2 linked regions of the Azoarcus sp. KH32C genome follow. The protein of the gene in region 1 binds, or shares a complex with, the protein of each later gene. Links are inferred from orthologs where the notes say so. Each region holds a gene or a part of one and is shown in the gene's direction. Other genes may lie near its edges.

What was found.
Region 2: the proteins of AZKH_RS10945 (region 1) and AZKH_RS14235 are in contact, whole or in part, in a cryo-EM structure (PDB 9GE8), measured with the Escherichia coli proteins. The link is inferred for Azoarcus sp. KH32C from one-to-one orthologs.

The regions. Positions count from the first base shown.
Region 1 is NC_020516.1:2,515,352-2,524,017, forward strand. Bases 3,516-6,465 are described here. They hold AZKH_RS10945 (ABC transporter ATP-binding protein), read left to right. Parts: upstream 3,516-4,608; coding sequence 4,609-5,322; downstream 5,323-6,465. Other genes in these bases: selD (selenide, water dikinase SelD), read left to right, coding at 3,516-4,003; AZKH_RS10940 (arylesterase), read right to left, coding at 4,014-4,625; hpnE (hydroxysqualene dehydroxylase HpnE), read right to left, coding at 5,329-6,465. Outside these bases: AZKH_RS10920 (sensor histidine kinase), read left to right, coding at 1-429; AZKH_RS10925 (sigma-54 dependent transcriptional regulator), read left to right, coding at 444-1,856; tRNA 2-selenouridine(34) synthase MnmH, read right to left, coding at 1,858-2,907; more of selD, read left to right, coding at 2,963-3,515; more of hpnE, read right to left, coding at 6,466-6,639; presqualene diphosphate synthase HpnD, read right to left, coding at 6,666-7,499; squalene synthase HpnC, read right to left, coding at 7,496-8,329; AZKH_RS10965 (GGDEF domain-containing protein), read right to left, coding at 8,395-8,666.
Region 2 is NC_020516.1:3,232,048-3,240,875, reverse strand. What follows is about bases 2,296-5,407. They hold AZKH_RS14235 (ABC transporter permease), read left to right. Parts: upstream 2,296-2,661; coding sequence 2,662-5,154; downstream 5,155-5,407. Other genes in these bases: AZKH_RS14230 (cytochrome c3 family protein), read right to left, coding at 5,291-5,407; AZKH_RS14240 (M20 aminoacylase family protein), read left to right, coding at 2,296-2,616. Also shown: AZKH_RS14250 (ankyrin repeat domain-containing protein), read left to right, coding at 1-384; AZKH_RS14245 (histone deacetylase), read right to left, coding at 347-1,297; more of AZKH_RS14240, read left to right, coding at 1,447-2,295; more of AZKH_RS14230, read right to left, coding at 5,408-6,193; AZKH_RS14225 (hypothetical protein), read right to left, coding at 6,306-7,319; GTP 3',8-cyclase MoaA, read right to left, coding at 7,614-8,693.

The DNA.
Region 1 (8,666 bases):
GAGCCGTTGGTGCGGCGCTGTATCGACGAGTTTGCGCGCGAACTCCAGCGTCGCGATATCGATGTCGAATTGAGGCTGCCCGATGTGCTGCCGGCAGTGCGCGGCGACCCGCTCCTGCTCGGGCAGGTGATGCACAGCGTGGTCGCGAACGCGATCGAGGCGATCGGCAACGGCGGTCGGCTCGAGGTGGCCTGCGACGTGGAGCGCGGTGGTCGGCAAGTGCTACTCGTCGTGCGGGACAACGGGCCGGGGATGCCGCCCAATCTCTTGCAGCGCGCCGGTAAGCCGTTCTTCACCACCAAGCCGCGCGGACTCGGAGTGGGCCTTGCGCTCGCCCGGCGCATCGTCGAACGCTTCGGCGGCGCGCTCGCGATCGAGAGTTCGCCCGGCGACGGTACGACAGTGAAAGTGGTCATGGCGGCAGCCTGAGCGGGGAGGGGACGATGGGACGCGCGATTCTGGTCATCGAGGACGAGGCGGTCCTCGGCAAGAACATCCGGATTTATCTCGAGCGCAGTGCCTACGACGTGCGGGTCGCGGAGACGGCGGAGGAGGGGCTCGCGCTGCTCGACGTCTTCAAGCCCGACGCCGTCGTGCTCGATTTCAACCTGCCGGGCATCAACGGGCTCGATGCGCTAGCGCGCCTACGGGCTTTCGACCGTCATTTGCCGGTCATCATGATCACCGGGCACGGCAGCGTCGAATTGGCGGTCGAAGCGATGAAGGCCGGTGCGCGCGACTTCCTGACCAAGCCCGTCGCCCTCGCAAAACTCAAGTTGTTGATCGACAAGTCATTCAAGGAAACCCAGCGCGACAGTGCGCTCGATTACTACCAGCAGCGCGAGGCCGATGCGGCGGATCTCACGAGCCTGTTCGGCGAATCCCCGCCGATGCGCACGCTCAAGCAGACCTTGCGGCAATTGCTCGACGCGGAGTCGCAGTTGCAGGACGCGGATGCGCCGGCAGTGCTGGTGCTGGGCGAGACGGGCACGGGCAAAGAGCTCGTCGCGCGGGCGCTGCATTACAACGGTCCCCGCCGGGATCGGCCCTTCGTCGAGCTGAACTGCGCGTCGATTCCGGCGCAACTGCTCGAATCCGAACTCTTCGGCTACGAGCGGGGGGCCTTCACCGACGCCCGCGAACGCAAGCTGGGGCTCGTGGAAACTGCGGAGGGCGGAACGCTGTTTCTCGACGAGATCGGCGACATGGACCTGGGCCTGCAGGCGAAGCTCCTCAAGCTGCTGGAAGAAAAGACGGTGCGGCGCATCGGCAGCCTGCGCGATCAGCGAGTCAACGTCCGGATCGTTGCCGCGACGCATCGGCCGATCGATGCATTGGTCGGGGAGGGGCGTTTCCGTGCGGACCTCTATTTCCGCCTGTGCGTCTTCCAGATCATGCTCCCACCGCTGCGCGACCGGGGCGACGATGTGCTGTCGCTCGCGCGCCACTTCATCTCGATCCACGCTGCGAGATACGGCAAGCGCGCGCCTTCGCTATCCCCGGCGGCCGAAGCGCTGATGCTGCGCCACCGCTGGCCGGGCAATGTCCGCGAACTGCGCAACGTCCTCGAACAGGCGGTGCTGCTCAACACCGGGCCGGTCATCGAGGCGTCCCAGTTGTCGCTGACGACGACCGCGGTGCCGCCCTCCGCCGCGACGACGCCGGACGTCGCGCAGACGGCGCAGGGGCGTGCCGATGCACCCGCGCAAACACTCGAAGATATCGAACGCCATGCGCTGCTCGATGCCCTCAAGCAGACCGGCTGGAACGTCTCGCGTGCGGCGCGCCTCCTCGGCGTCAGCCGGGACACGCTGCGCTACCGGATCGAGAAATGGGGGCTTTCGATGGACGCTTGATTCACTGCTGTTCGCGGAGAATGCAGTCTGCAAGCTCCGCGATGCCCGCGTCGCTCAGGTTGCTGCTGGCGAATATCGGCGCTTGCGGAAAGCGGACGAAATTGCGGTTCTGCGAACGCTGGTAGAGCGGATCGTAGTGCTTGTCGATGAACTCGGCGAAGAGCGTGTAGAGCTCGTGCTGGGCGGCCAGCGCCTTCCAGTTGGCCAGCGTTTCGTTGCTCTGCAGGCCCTGCAGGTAGTCGATCTTGTTTTGCAGATCGCTTACATCATCGCCGAGGTAGGCATAGTCCCGCACGAGGAAGTCGAGTCGCGCTTCGCGCGTCGCTTCGATCGCGACGCAGTGGCTTTCGCGCATGCGGGCCATCAGGACTTCGGGAACCTGGATGCGTCCGATCTTGCGGCTCTCGGCCTCGACGTAGACGGGACGAGCCGGGTCGAAGGTCCGCAACACGCCGTAGAGGTCCGTTTCGAAGGACTTCTGCGTCGGCTGCGGCCGGTCGGGCAGCGCTCCGAGCACAGAGCCTTTGTGGGCGGCGAGCTGTTCCAGATCCAGCACTTGCGCGCCAAGCCTGCCGAGCGCTTCGAGCACGCGGGTCTTGCCGCTTCCCGTCGCGCCGCAGATCACGCGAAAGTCGAACCGGCCGGGCAGGACGGCGAGTTCGTCGACGACCAGGTGGCGCCAGCTCTTGTAGCCGCCTTCGAGCTGGCAGGCGTCCCACCCGATCAGGCGCAGCCACGTGACGAAGGAGCCGCTGCGCTGGCCGCCGCGCCAGCAATAGACGAGCGGACGCCAGTTCTTCGGCTTGTCCTGGAAGCGCTCGCGCAGATGGCGCGCGATGTTCTCGGCGACCATCGCGGCGCCGATGCGGCGGGCTTCGAAGGCGGATTGCTGCTTGTAGATCGTGCCGACGATCGCCCGCTGCTCGTTGTCAAGGACAGGGCAACTGACGGCGCCGGGGATGCGGTCTTCGGCGAATTCGGCCGGGCTGCGGGCGTCGATGAACTCGTCAAATTCGGAGAGCTGTGCTACGGTCGCGAGGCCTTTTTTCATGCGTTGTCGCGGCTTTCGGCGTGCGCCGGATGGCCGGTTATTCCTTCAGGATGTCATGGATCAGATCAGACTTACGCAATTCTCCCACGGCGGCGGATGTGGCTGCAAAATCGCGCCGTCGGTGCTCTCGAAACTGCTCGCGCACGCACCCGCCGGCATCGTTCCGCCGGAACTGCTGGTCGGCACCGAAACGGCCGACGATGCGGCGGTGTATCGCCTCAACGAGCATCAGGCGATCGTCGCGACAACCGACTTCTTCACGCCGATCGTCGACGACCCCTTCGATTTCGGCCGCATCGCGGCGACGAACGCGCTGTCGGACGTCTACGCGATGGGCGGGCGCCCGATCATGGCGCTGGCGCTGGTGGGCATGCCGATCGACAAGCTGCCGCCGGAAGTGATCGGACGCATCCTCGAAGGGGGCGCATCGGTCTGTCGGGATGCAGGGATCCCGATCGCCGGCGGCCACTCGATCGACGTGCTGGAGCCGATCTACGGACTCGTCGGGCTGGGCGTCGTCGATCCGGCGCAGGTGAAGACCAACGCCGGTGCGCAGGCGGGCGACGTGCTGATCCTGACCAAGCCGCTCGGCGTCGGCATCCTGTCGGCCGGGCTGAAGAAAGGTGTGCTCGCGCCGGAGGGCTACGCCGAGATGCTGCGCTGGACCACGCTGCTCAATCGCGTCGGTGCGAGCCTGGCGGGCATGAATGGCGTGCATGCGGTCACGGACGTCACCGGATTCGGCCTTGCCGGTCATTTGCTGGAGATCTGCCGCGGCTCGCGCCTCGGGGCGCAAGTGTCCTTCGATGCGCTGCCGAAGATCGACACGGCCGTCCAGCTCGTGCGAGATGGGATCGCGACCGGCGCTTCGACGCGCAACTGGGCAAGCTACGGCGGCGAGGTCCGGCTTGCGGCGGACACGCCGGAATGGCAGCGCAAGCTCATCACCGACCCTCAGACCAGCGGCGGGCTGTTGATCGCGTGTGCGGAGGATAGCGTCGAAGCCGTGCTGGCTGCGGTGCGCGAGGAACAGGGCAACGAAGCGGCGGTGATCGGTCGCATGGTCGCCGGGGAACCGATGCTGCAGGTCGCTTGATGTGTCCGAATCAGTGCCTGATCAGCAAGGCGAGCTGTTTCCAGACCGTCTCGACGATCAGGGGCTGGGCTTCCGCCGTCGGGTGAATCCCGTCGGACTGGAAGAGTTCTCGCCGATCGGCGAATCCGTCCAGCAGGAAGGGCACAAGCGGGATCTTGTACTGATCGGCGAGGTCCGCGTAGGCTTGCTGGAAGCGCCGCGTGTAGGCCGGTCCGTAGTTCGGCGGCAGCCGCATTCCGACCAGAAGTACGCGGGCGCCCTGGCGGCGGGCAAGCTCGATCATCGCGGCGAGGTTCTCCTCCATCAGGTCGGGCTTGAGACCCCGCAGGCCGTCGTTTGCGCCGAGTTCGAGGATCAGGTAGTCGGGCCTGTGGCGTTCGAGCGCAGCGGGCAGGCGTGAGCGTCCTCCGGCGGTGGTTTCGCCGCTCACGCTCGCATTGACGACGGAATGACGGAACCCTTCGCGCTCCAATCGCGTCTGCAACAAGGTGGGCCAGTCCTGCTTCGGTTGCAGGCCGTAGCCAGCCGACAGGCTGTCGCCCCATACCAGGATCGTCGCCGCATCGACGTGCGCGCATGTCACCAACGCAAAGAAGATGAATACGATGGATCGCAGCGGCATTGAATTCTCCATTCCGGTCATAGAGGTGGCGGGACTCGCGAAACGCGTGGACCTGGGCGCGGGGCAGGGAACGCTGGAGATTCTGAAGGATGTTTCGTTCGCCGTGGAGCGCGGCGCATCGGTCGCGATCGTCGGCGCGTCGGGTTCCGGGAAATCCACGCTGCTGGGATTGCTCGCCGGGCTGGATGTTCCAAGCGAAGGCAGCGTGCGCATACGTGGCACCGATATCTTTACGCTCGACGAAGACGCGCGGGCCGCCTTGCGCGGCGAGGCCGTCGGATTCGTCTTCCAGTCCTTCCAACTGCTGCCCGCGCTGACGGCGCTGGAGAATGTGATGCTGCCGCTGGAGCTCGCCGGAAATCGCAATGCCTTGGCGATCGCCCGCCAATGGCTGGAGCGCGTCGGCCTCGGGGAACGGCTGCGGCATTACCCGCGCCAATTGTCGGGCGGCGAGCAGCAGCGCGTGGCCCTCGCGCGGGCCTTTGCGCCGAATCCGCAGTTGTTGCTGGCCGACGAGCCGACCGGCAATCTGGATGCCGTGACGGGCGAGAGCGTCATCGAACTGATGTTCTCGCTGAATCGCGAAGCGGGCACGACGCTGATCCTCGTCACCCACGACGAGTCGCTCGCCGCGCGCTGCAGTCGGGTCCTGCACATGCATGCCGGACGGCTCAGCGGAGCGATCGAGCACGCCTGAAGCGCGTCAGGCGGCGCTGATGCGGATTGTGCGCAATACGCGGCTTGCCGTATCGACGCCTGAGCGAACGGCCGACTCCAGCGTCGCAGGATACTCCGATTCCAGGTAGTCGCCAGCGAGCCACAGGCCGGCCACGGGCGTTTGCGGGCCCGGGCGCATCAGTCCCGGACGGCAGGCGAAGGTCGCGCGTCTCTCGGTGATCACCTGCGACCACTCGGGGCTCGGCAGGCGCACGTCGAGTTCCTGCTCCAACTGGCGATGGACGGCGAGAAGGAGTTCGTCACGGCTCAATCCCTCGTGCGGGCCATGAGCGCTGATCACGCAGGCGACGAGCCCCGGTTGCCCCCCGAGTTGCCCGCGGTCGAAAGCCCACTGAGCCGGTCCGCGCGCGAGCCCGATCATCGGAAAGGGCAGGTGGCAAGTCGGACCCATTGCAAGATAGACGGTCGTGATCGGTTCGTTGGGCAGCCCCTCGATCATCGTTGCAAGCCGATCACAGTCGCCTACCGTGCGCAGGAGTCCTCCGGCGTGATGCGGCGCGGTCGCGAGGACCACTTGGTCGTAGACCTGGCGCGACGAGGGGTCGCCTTCGAGGCGGAAGCCTTCGTCGACGCGTTGGATCGCTTCTACCGGCGTTCCCGTGCGCAACTTGCCTCGCCGAACCGCGAGGTAGCGGGCCGCCGGGACAGGGAAGAGCTCCGAGAGGTCGACGCGGGGGATCAGCAGTTCGCTCGCCGCGGCGCCCGCGGCAAGGCTGTCACGCAGGACATTGGCGAAGATCTGTGCCGACGCCTCGCCGATCGGCGTGTTCAACGCCGCAACGCACAGCGGCTCCCAGACCAGCTTCACGAGATGCGTGGTCTGACGCGTCTCGCGCATCAGTCCCGCGACCGTCAGATCCGGCGCGACGCGAAAGGTGCGCTTCTTGAGCGCCCGCATTAGCCTGAGCATTGCGAGCCGGTCCGCCCACTGCAGCCCTTTTGCGGTGACTAGTCCGACCGCCAGATGCAGCGGGGCGGGCAGGCGGGCCGCCTGCAGATGGAGTGCCCCGGGCGTGTGCAGGGTCAGCGGCAGATGCGCGAGCTGTTTGGGAGAGCCTCCGGTCAGACGCAGCAGGCGCAGCAGCTCCGAATAGGCGCCGAGCAAGATGTGCTGGCCGTTGTCGACGCGCCAGCCGTCCTTGTTGACGACCCGCGCCCGCCCGCCGAGCGTGTGCGAGCGATCGAAGACCGTCACCTGCACGCGCCGTCGTGCGAGTTCCACCGCGCAGGCCAGTCCGGCATAGCCTGCGCCAATCACCGCAACGTGCTGACTCACGCGATTTCCCTCTGCGCTAGCGAGCCTTACGCCCGCAGCCAGGTTGATCCGGCAAGCCACAGCTTGCGGATCGGGGTCAGCGACGTGCGGCGATCGAGCACCAGGAAGCCGTCGCGTTCGATTTCGCGCAGCAGCGTGCGGTAGATCGCGGCCATCACGAGGCCCGGGCGCTGGCTCTTGCGGTCGCCGCGCGGCAGATGCGCGAAAGCCTGATCGTAATACTGTTCCGCACGTTGGGCCTGGAAGCGCATGAGTTCGACAAAGTTGTCGTCGTGGCGCGCGTCCATGATCTGCTTGGCCGGAACGTTGAAGCGTTGCAGATCCTCGATCGGCAGGTAGATGCGGCCGCGCCGCGCGTCCTCGCCGACGTCGCGGATGATGTTCGTGAGCTGGAAGGCCATCCCGAGATCGTGTGCGTACTTCAGCGTCTGCCGATCCTCGTAGCCGAAGATTTCCGCCGCGAGCAGTCCGACGACGCTCGCCACTCGATAACAATAGAGTTGCAGTCCCTTGAAGTCGAGGTAACGGGTCTGCGTGAGATCCATTTCCATGCCGTCGATGATTTCGAGCAGCTGCTCCTTCGGCAGGTTGAAACGTCCGATGACGTCCTTCAATGCCAAGCCGACCGGGTGCGTCGGCTGCCCACCGTAGGTGAGGGCGATCTCCTTGCGCCACCATTCGAGCTTCGTCTGCGCGACCTGCACGTCGTGGCATTCGTCGACGACATCGTCGACCTCGCGGCACAGGGCATAGAGCGCGACAATCGCCTGCCGCCGCTCGGGCGGAAGGAAGAGGAAGCTGTAATAGAAGCTCGAGCCGCTCTTGGCAGCCTTGTCCTGGCAGTAGTCGTGGGGATTCATCGGATACCTTTGTAATTCAGCGCGCGCCACACGAGTCGCGGCCAGTCGGATTTTGTCAGCGTCGGGCGCCGCCGGAAAACGTCGAAACGCACCGCCTCGATGCGTTCGAGGATGTGCAGGCCGCCGAGCACGACGAGGCGCAGCTCCCAGCCGATGCGGCCGGGTAGATCGCGGGCGAGAGGCGCGCCCTCGAGCATCATCGCGCGCGCCCGCTGGACCTGGAACGCCATCAGGGCCCGCCAGGCGTCGTCGCAGAGCGCCGCTTGGAGATACTCTTCGGTCACGCCGAACCGCTGCATGTCATCGAGCGGGACGTAGATGCGATGCTTTTGCCAGTCGACAGCGACGTCCTGCCAGAAGTTGATCAACTGCAGGCTCGTGCAGATCAGATCCGAACGCCGCAGGTTGTCAGGCGTGGCGGCCCGGTACAGGTGCAGCATCAGGCGGCCGACCGGGTCTGCCGAGCGGCGGCAGTAGTCGCGGAGTTCGTCGAAGTCCGCGTAACGGGTCTTCCCCACGTCCTGGCTGAAGGCGTCGAGCAGATCCCGGAAGCATTGCAGCGGGAGCGCGTGATCGCGGACCGCGACGCCCAGGCGCGCGAAGAGGCGGGCGAGCGAGGGATCGCGCGGCGCTTCGCCGCGGCCGAGCAGGTTGAGTTCGTTCCGGTAGTCGTTGAGACGCGCCAGTCGTGCGATCGGTGCTGCGTCACCTTCATCGGCCACGTCGTCGGCGCCGCGCGCGAAGGCGTAGATCGCCTCCACCGGCTCACGCAGGTGGGGTGGCAGCAACAGCGACGCGACAGGGAAGTTCTCGTAATGATCGACGGACATGGGCGCGGCGCAGTATACGCGATAGCACATTGCAAGCCGTCGTTACCGCGCAGTCAGGAGGCGATTCAGTCGTCCATGATCTCGTCGTCGGGGGCGAGGCCGCGATCGGAGCTGCGTCGACCCCTGGTCGGGACACCGGATTCGACGACACAATTGCGCCCCTCGCGCTTCGCCTGGTAGCAGGCGGTGTCGGCGGCGATCAGGATCTCGGCGGGATCGGACTGCCTGCCGTCGACGTAGGTGATGCCGATGCTGGCACCGATCGAGAAGACATTGCCGTGCCACTCGAATCGGTAATCCGCCACGCTTTCGCACAAGCCTTCGGCCAGCCGCAATG
Region 2 (8,828 bases), 720 kb from region 1 along the record:
GCCGGCGATTCGGCGCTGATGCTTGCGGTGCTGAAGGGTGAGACCCCCGTCGTCGACCTCCTGCTCGACGCCGGCGCCCCGGTCAATAACGACGGGTGGAACGCGCTGATATACGCCGCCTTCGAAGGCCGCCTGGAACTCGTCGAGCGCCTGCTGGCACGCGGCGCGGACGTCAATCTGCTCGCGCCGAACAAGTCGAACGCACTGATGCTCGCTGCCCGGAACGGTCACATCGACGTCGTGCGGCGTCTGCTGAAGACGGACGTGAACCTCGATCAGGAAAACGACGCAGGATTCACCGCCGAAAGCTGGGCCATGGCGAACGCCAACACCGACATCGCCGATCTCATCCGGGCCGAGCGCAAGCGCCGCGCTGCGCAATAAGCGACGGCACAAAATCGCGCGACAAACGCGCGGCGGTCACGACCGTCGTGAAATGCACCGATACCGTGTCGTCGATATCGGCCGCGTAACCTCCAGCCATCGCCACGGCGACCGGTATGCCGCGACCGAAGCACCGCCCGAGTACGAGTTGGTCGCGCGCCGCGAGGCCGTCGAAGGTCAAGGCGAGACGACCCAGTCGATCCCCTTCGAAGGGGTCCGCACCGGCCAGATAGATCACGAGATCCGGCTCGAAGCGCGAAAACAGGTCGGACAAAGCATCGTTCAAGGCCGCGAGATAGGCGCTGTCGCCGGTGCCGTCCGGCAGTTCGACGTCGAGATCCGACACCGCCTTGCGGAAGGGGAAATTCTTGGCGCCATGGAGGCTCAAGGTGAACAGATCCCGGCGCCCCGCGAGGATCGTCGCCGTTCCGTCCCCCTGATGGACGTCGCAGTCGACGACCGCCACCTTGCGCGCAAGCCCCTCCGCCTGCATCGCCAGCGCGGCGATCGCCGCGTCGTTGAACACGCAGAAGCCCGAACCGAAGTCCCGGTGCGCGTGATGCGTGCCGCCGGCGAGATTCGCCGAGCATCCCTCGGTGAGGGCACGCCGGCAGGCCGCGAGCGTCGCACCGGCGGACCGTCGCGAGCGTTCGATCATCTGCGGCGTCCAGGGAAACCCGATGCGCCGCTGCTCGGCCGGTTCGAGCCTTCCGCTCGCGGCGCGTGACAGGTATCCCGCATCGTGGGCCCGTAGGATTTCGGTGTCGCTCGCGGCGGTCGGAACGATGAAATCCGATTCGCCGAAATGCCCCGAAGCGGCCAGGCGTGCGCGCAGGCGCGAATATTTCTCCATCGGAAACCGATGCCCCGGCGGCAGCGGCAGCACGAAGTGGTCGGCGTAGAAGAGTTTCACTTCAAGGTGTCCGGTCCATGCAATGGCGGAATGGTCCACGAATTCCCCGTGCCGCGGCAAGAACGATCGAAGCGGATTCGACGGGCGTTGCAGGGCCGTTTAAACTGAAACGTCCCACGCACGAAGAATCGCTGGAACAGGTGAAAGACATGAGCATCCATGACACGATCCGCCGGTGTCACCCCCGACTCATCGAAATCCGCCGCGACATCCACGCCCATCCTGAACTCGCGTTCGCCGAGCATCGCACGGCCGAACTCGTCGCTGCCCATCTCGAAGGACTCGGCCTCGAAGTGCATCGCGGCGTCGGCGGTACCGGCGTCGTCGGAACGCTGCGATCCGGACGCGGCCTGCGCGCGATCGGGCTACGCGCCGACATGGACGCCTTGCCGATCCATGAACGCAACGAATTCGCACACAAGTCGCGCCGCCAGGGATGCATGCATGCCTGCGGGCACGACGGGCACACGACGATGCTGCTCGGAGCGGCTGAAGTGCTCGCCGCTCACCCGGATTTCGACGGCACCGTGCATTTCGTTTTCCAGCCGGCCGAGGAAGGCGAGGGCGGTGCCGACGCGATGGTCAACGACGGTCTGTTCGATCGTTTCCCGATGGAGTCGATCTTCGGCCTGCACAACTGGCCCGGATTGCCCTCAGGGCAGTTTGCCGTGCATCCCGGCGCAGTGATGGCGAGTGCGGACCGCTTCGACATCGAGATCCGGGGCCATGGCGCACACGCCGCGATGCCGCACCTCGGGACGGATTCCATCGTCGCGGGCGCCGCGCTCGTGCAGGCGATCCAATCTATCGTCAGTCGCACGCTCGATCCGACCGATTCGGCGGTCGTCTCGGTGACCCAGTTCCACGCCGGGGAGGCCTACAACGTGATCCCCGATCGCGCCCAACTCTGCGGCACGGTGCGTGCCTTCAGCGAGGCCGTTCAGGAGCGCGTCGAGGCCTCGCTGCAGCGCCTGTGCGAGGGCGTGGCCGCTGCGCACGGTGTCGAGATCGTCCTCACATATCGCCGCGGTTACCCTCCGACGATCAACACGGCCGACGAAGCGGCCGTGTGTGCGGAAGTCGCCGGTGCATTGGCGGGCGGAGCGGGCGTCGTGACCAACGCACGCCCGAGCATGGGCGCCGAGGATTTCGCCTTCTATCTGCGTCACAAGCCCGGCTGCTATGTCTGGCTCGGCAACGGTCCGGGCGAGGGCGGCTGCACGCTGCACAATCCGCATTACGATTTCAACGACGAGGTAATTCCGGTCGGCGTTGCATACTGGGTCGAGCTCGCGCGCCGAATCCTGAGACGCGCCTGACGCCCGCAGACTGAACCTTCTTCTTCGCAAGGCGTCGATCCGCTCATGAATACACTGCGGCTTGCCTTGCGGATGATGGTGCGCGACCTGCGCGCCGGGGAACTCCATCTGCTCGGGCTGGCGATCGTCGTTGCGGTCGCCGCGCTGACCAGCGTCGGCTTTCTCGGCGATCGCGTCTCCCGCGCCCTCGATCGCGAAGCGAACCAGCTATTGGGCGGCGACCTGTTGCTGCGGGCGGATCATCCATGGAGCGGCGAGATCACGACGGAAGCGCGGCGGCGTGATCTGGGAATGGTCGGCAGCATTCTCTTCACGAGCATGGTAAGCAGCGATTCAGGTGCCCAGCTCGCCGCCGTGAAGGTCGTCGAGAGCGGCTACCCCTTGCGCGGAAGCGTCCGCATCGCCAGCGGACCGAACCAGCCCGATATCGTCGCCGGACGTGTTCCCGAGCGTGGCGAAGTGTGGCTCGACGAGCGTCTCCTCTCGGGACTGGGCGTCTCGGTCGGCGATCGGGTCGGGCTCGGGGAGCTCGAGTTTCGAGTCGGCGGGATGGTCACCTTCGAGTCCGACCGGGGCGCGAACTTCTTCAGCCTGCTGCCCCGTGCGATGTTCAATGCGGCCGACCTTCCAGCCAGCGGCCTGCTGGTCGAAGGCAGCCGGGCCACGTGGCGCCTGCACCTCGCCGGGAGTCCCGATGCCATCGCGGGATTCGAGGCCTGGGCAAAGGGGCACCTTGGCCGGGGTGAGGCGATCGAGACCATCGACAACGCCCGCCCGGAAGTGCGCACTGCGCTCGATCAGGCCCAGCGCTTTCTCCGTCTCGCTGCGCTCCTCGCCGTGATCCTCGCGGCCGTCGCGGTGGGCCTCTCCGCCCGTCGATTCATGCGCCGGCACCTCGACGCATGTGCCGTCATGCGCTGTCTCGGCGCGCGACAGCGCCAGGTCATGGCCATCGTTCTGGGCGAATTCGTGTTGTTCGGTCTTGCCGCAGCCGTCCTGGGAACGCTAATCGGTTGGGCTGTCCACCAGGGACTTGTCAGCCTGGCGTTGAAGTCGATCGTCGGCGAGTTGCCCGCCCCGTCGTTTCGCCCGCTCCTCTACGGACTTTCGATCGCTCTGGTATTGCTGACCGGTTTTGTCTTCCCGCAAGTTCTGCGTCTTCGACACGTCCCGACGCTGCGCGTCCTGCGTCGCGAAATCGTGCCGCTGGAGGCTCGTAGCGCTGCGGCCTGGCTCGTCGGCGGGGCCTCCCTGGTTGCGGTCATCTTCTGGATGGCAGGGGAGTTCCGGTTGGGGGCCCTGGTTTCCGGTGGCTTCGCGCTGGCGCTCGGCCTTTTCTCCGCGATTGCGTGGGGCCTGCTCCTGCTGCTCGGCCGCCTGAGGGGAGCGGGAAGCATGCGAGGCAGCGGCTGGCGCTACGGCTTGGCGGCATTGGTCCGCCGCAAGGGTTCGACAATCGTCCAGGTCAGTGCAATCGGCGTCGGCATGACCGCCCTCGTGCTCCTGACGCTCGTGCGTGGAGACTTGCTCGACTCCTGGCGGCGGATGTCGCCGCCCGACGCTCCCAACCGCTTCGTCATCAACATCCAGCCCGACCAGCGCGAGTCGCTCGCGCAGTTCTTCGCCGAGCATCGAATGACTGCTCCAGCGATCCTGCCGATGATTCGGGGACGCCTGACCGCCATAAACGGCCGGGAGGTGCGGCCGGAGGATTACGCGGAAGATCGGACCCGGCGTCTGGCCGAGCGCGAATTCAACCTGAGCTATGGCACCTCGCCGCCGGAAGGAAACTCCATCGTCGCCGGCACTTGGCACGGCAATGATACGGCTCCCCAGTTCTCGGTCGAGCAAGGTCTCGCCGAGACTTTCCTGCTCAAGGTGGGCGACCGCGTGCGTTTCACCGTGGCCGGCCGCGCGGTCGAGGCGCCGATTACAAGCGTGCGCAGGCTCGAGTGGGACTCGATGCGGGTCAATTTCTTCTTCATCGCCGGCGCGGGGATGCTCGAAAACGACCCCGCCAGCCTGATCACGAGTTTCCGCCAACCGGAGAACGACAAGGGGCTGACCCAGGACCTGGTCCGCCGCTTCCCGAACTTCTCGGTGATCGATGTCGACGCCGTGATCGGACAGTTGCGAGCCTTGACCGACCAGCTGGTCTTGGTCGTCCAGTTCGTCTTCATTTTCGCCCTCGTGGCCGGCTTCGTCGTGCTGTTTGCGGCACTGGAATCGACCCACGACGAGCGGGAGTTCGAACTCGCGATGCTGCGTACGCTTGGCGCCCGTAACCGGCAGATGCGTCAGGCGATCCTTGCAGAATTCAGTATGTTGGGGATGGTGGCGACACTGATGGCCGTCGGCGGAGCGTCGACCATCGGCTGGGGCCTGGGACGGCAAGTGTTCAAGATCGCCTATACGCCGGACCCACTCGGGTCGATGCTCGTCGTCACTGTGGGAACGGCTGCCGTGGTCCTGGGGGGCTGGGCTGGGATGAGAAAACTGCTCCGGCGGACACCGTTGGCGGTACTGCGTAATCCGTAGGAGGGTATCTACGGAGTCCTTATCGTGATTTGAGGTCGGATTTAATTCTCAAATTAGGGACATCAGTGCATGCAGTTTTGCTAAAAATGAGAAGGGCCCGTCATTGACGGGCCCTTCGTGTTGACGTATCAGCCGATTACTTGACGTGGCAAGTCAGGCAAATTGTGCTGCCTTCCGGGGTGACGCGCAGGAAGGTCGGAAGGAACTTGGTTCCCACTCCAGCCGATGGTACCCCGTGCGGATCATGGCAGGAGGCGCATTCAACCTCATAGCCGTCGCCCGAATCGTAGAACCGCAGCTCGTTCTTGTCCGGACGGGAGTTGCCGTTCGTGTCGAAGAACTTGACGCTGCCCTTGGTGGTGGTATTCGGATTCCAGTCGGTCCCGGTCGGGAATTTCACACCCACCGGGTGATCATTGGACAAGTCGGTTCCAATTGCGAAGACGCTAAAGTCTGTTGCGCCGTTTTCCAGGCCGGGACTATGACAGGAGAGGCAGCCCGCTGGGCTGAGGGCGTTGTGCGAAGTAGCTTTCGCGATTGCCCGGGCCGGCTTCGGCCATGTGTTCAGGAACGTGTTGTCCTGAGTCGTCATTTGGGCCGCATTCCATCCGCCACTGCCTGGCATGTTTACGATGGAGTCGATCGCCGTTTGACCGTCGTGGCACGAAAGACAGGTAAGGGAGTTCGGCCCGGGTTGCGTGACCGTGCCGCTGAGACTTTGCTGGTTATAGAGCGTGTAGCCGCCCGTAGGGGTCTTGTTAGTGCGGTTCCACAGCGGAGCGGCGAGTGTCGTGTTGGCGCCGTGCGGAGTGTGGCAGTACACGCATACCTGCATGTAATCGTTCCGGACGAAGTCCATGAATTCGGCGGCCGGTTGATTGCCATCCGTCGTGTCTCTTTGCGTCAGGTTGTGCCGAGTGTTGCTGATCGTTCCCATGTTCGAGAACTTCGTCGGAACGTCGCCGTCCGACAATGCGTCCATTGCTGGCAGGACGGTCGCCAATGCAAGGCATGCCGAGAGAATTTTCTTTTTTGTCATGGGTGACACCCTGAAATTTGATGTGGCGGTTCTCGTTCCCGAAGTATTTTTTTACTTCATTGGCATTTTAAGCAATTTTCAATCCACCTATGATCTCAAGGCCCCGCGCAGTTCACTGCGGCTTTTCTGGCCGGTAGACCTCGACCTTCAGGTGGTATTGGTCTGCAACGTAGAGTCGTCCCGTTTCATCGACTGCTATCCCTGCAATCAATCCGAATTGGCCCGGCACATTGCGCAGGCTCGGTTCGCCTAGCCACATAAGCAATTCCCCTGCCGGGCTGAAGATCTGGACGTTGTTGAATGAAGCGTCCGAGACGTAGATGTTTCCGTCCTGATCCGCGCTAATGCTTCGCGGGCGGGAAAATTGGCCGATGCCATTGCCTACGCTTCCGAACATTCCCTTGAAATTGCCCTCGAGATCGAAGGTCTGGACGCGAAAATTCCCGGAGTCGAGAACAAGCAGTGACCCGCGAGTAACGGTTGCTGCCAAGGGAATGCTTACGCGGCCGGGGGCTGACCCACGCGGGCCAATGCGGAATAGCTCGCGGTTGTCCGGGGAATAAGCGATGACTTTGTGATCATTGCCGTCCACCGTGCCACGGTCGACTATGAATATCTTCTGGCCGTCGTCGCTAACGGCGACTCCCGATGGCTTGGAGAGCTCCTTCGGGTTGCCGACTGCATACATGAAGAGGCCAAGGGAGTCATATACCATGACCTGATGTCTCTTCGCGTCGAGCACGTAGACGTTGTTCTCTCCGTCGATGGCGAGGGAGGTGGGGCTCGTGACGTTGTTGGGTTCGCGAACCCCGATCTGAAATACTCGCCCACGGGGTACGTCGAATACGACGATCGAGTTTGTGGGGGGGTCGGCGACGTAGATCCTGCCGTTCCGAGCGGCAAGGGCGGATGGCTTGCGGTACGCGGGCTCTCCAGGTTTGCTCGAAGGGCCCGTGAGCATCTGTTTCAAGCGTTCGTCTTCGGTCAGGGGACGAATGTCATACTGATTGCGGAGTTGAGTCTCGTAGCGAAACCTGGGATCCGCGGGGGCGGCCGGCCAGACGAGTTGAATCTTTGGTTCTTTCTCGCTATTCGTTGTGCCCCCCTGATAGGCGCAACCAGTCATGGCTAGTCCAAGAGCGAGTGCAAGGGTGCCTGTCAGGAGGCGGGTCGCGGCGAGTGTCTGAGCAGTTCGGGCTTGGTTTGGTTGAGGCATCTTTCGGAACAGTCGTTTTGTCCGGGGGAGGGGCGCTGCGGCCCCTGGCATCGCGTCGGCGGATAGTTCTTGTGGCGCGATGGACGTCATCTCGGAATCGGGCGCCGATGCGCGCATCCCGACAAGCAAGTCCCTTGCCCGGTCTTCGGATCCGGGCAAGGAGAACGACAGTGGAATCGAGTTCGGCGGAGGGGATGGGGGCTTTCAGCCCCCGATGTACGACATCTCGATCTTCCGCAGCCCAGCAGTGTTCGCTGTTCGGATCTCGGAGTAATGGTCTTCCCGAGCGGACCAGACGTTTGCGATCGCGCGGTCGAGTTCTTCGTCGCTGGCGCCGGCGCGCAGCAGTTCCCGCAGGTCGTGTCCCTGCTGGGCAAAGAGGCAGGTGTAGAGCTTGCCTTCGGTCGAAAGCCGGATTCGCGTGCAGGTCGAGCAGAAGGCCTGCGTGACGGAGGAGATCACGCCGATTTCCCCTTGTCCGTCGACATAGCGCCACCGCTCCGCCACTTCGCCCGTGTAGTTGGGTTCTATGGGTTCGACCGGAAAGACTTCGTTGATGCGCGCGATGACTTCGCGCGACGGTAGGACCGCGCTCATTTCCCAGCCGTTCGAGCTGCCGACGTCCATGAACTCGATGAAGCGCAGAATGTGGCCGGAACCCCGGAAATGGCGCGCCATGTCCACGATCCCGTGATCGTTCACCCCGCGCTTGACCACCATGTTGACCTTGATCGGGGCGAGTCCGGCTCGCTCTGCCGCCTCGATCCCCTGCAGAACTGCGGCGACGGGGTAGTCGGCGTCGTTCATCGCGCGGAAGGTTGCGTCGTCGATCGCGTCGAGGCTCACCGTAACTCGGTGCAGTCCGGCGTCACGCAGTGTGCGGGCCATGCGTGGAAGGAGGACTCCATTCGTCGTGAGCGTGAGCTCCAGGCCCTCGATCTCGGTGAGCATCGCGACCAGATTCTCGACATGCTTGCGCAACAGCGGTTCGCCGCCCGTGATGCGGATCTTCTGTACTCCCCGGGCAGCGAAAGCGCGGGCAACGCGAGTGATTTCTTCGAAGGAGAGGAGTTCCTTGCGCGGCAGGAAGGGGTAGTCGGCGCCGAAGACGGACCGGGGCATGCAATAGACGCAGCGGAAATTGCAGCGATCGGTGACGGAAATCCGCAGATCATGGACGGCGCGTCCTCGCCGGTCATGCAGTGGCATACCCGGATTCGGTATGATGATGCCTTCGGACGCGATGGGCTGGGCGTTGGCGAGGTGGATTGGAATGAATTTCATTGCATTTTTGGATGCGGGCGCCACAATGCAAGGGGAAGGAGTTGCAGAGAGTCGTCTGGGCTGACAGCTGTTTGGACGATTATCGGCAGCGTTGCGTTCCACTGCAAGGGTGAGATGTGAATCTACGCTTGGTGC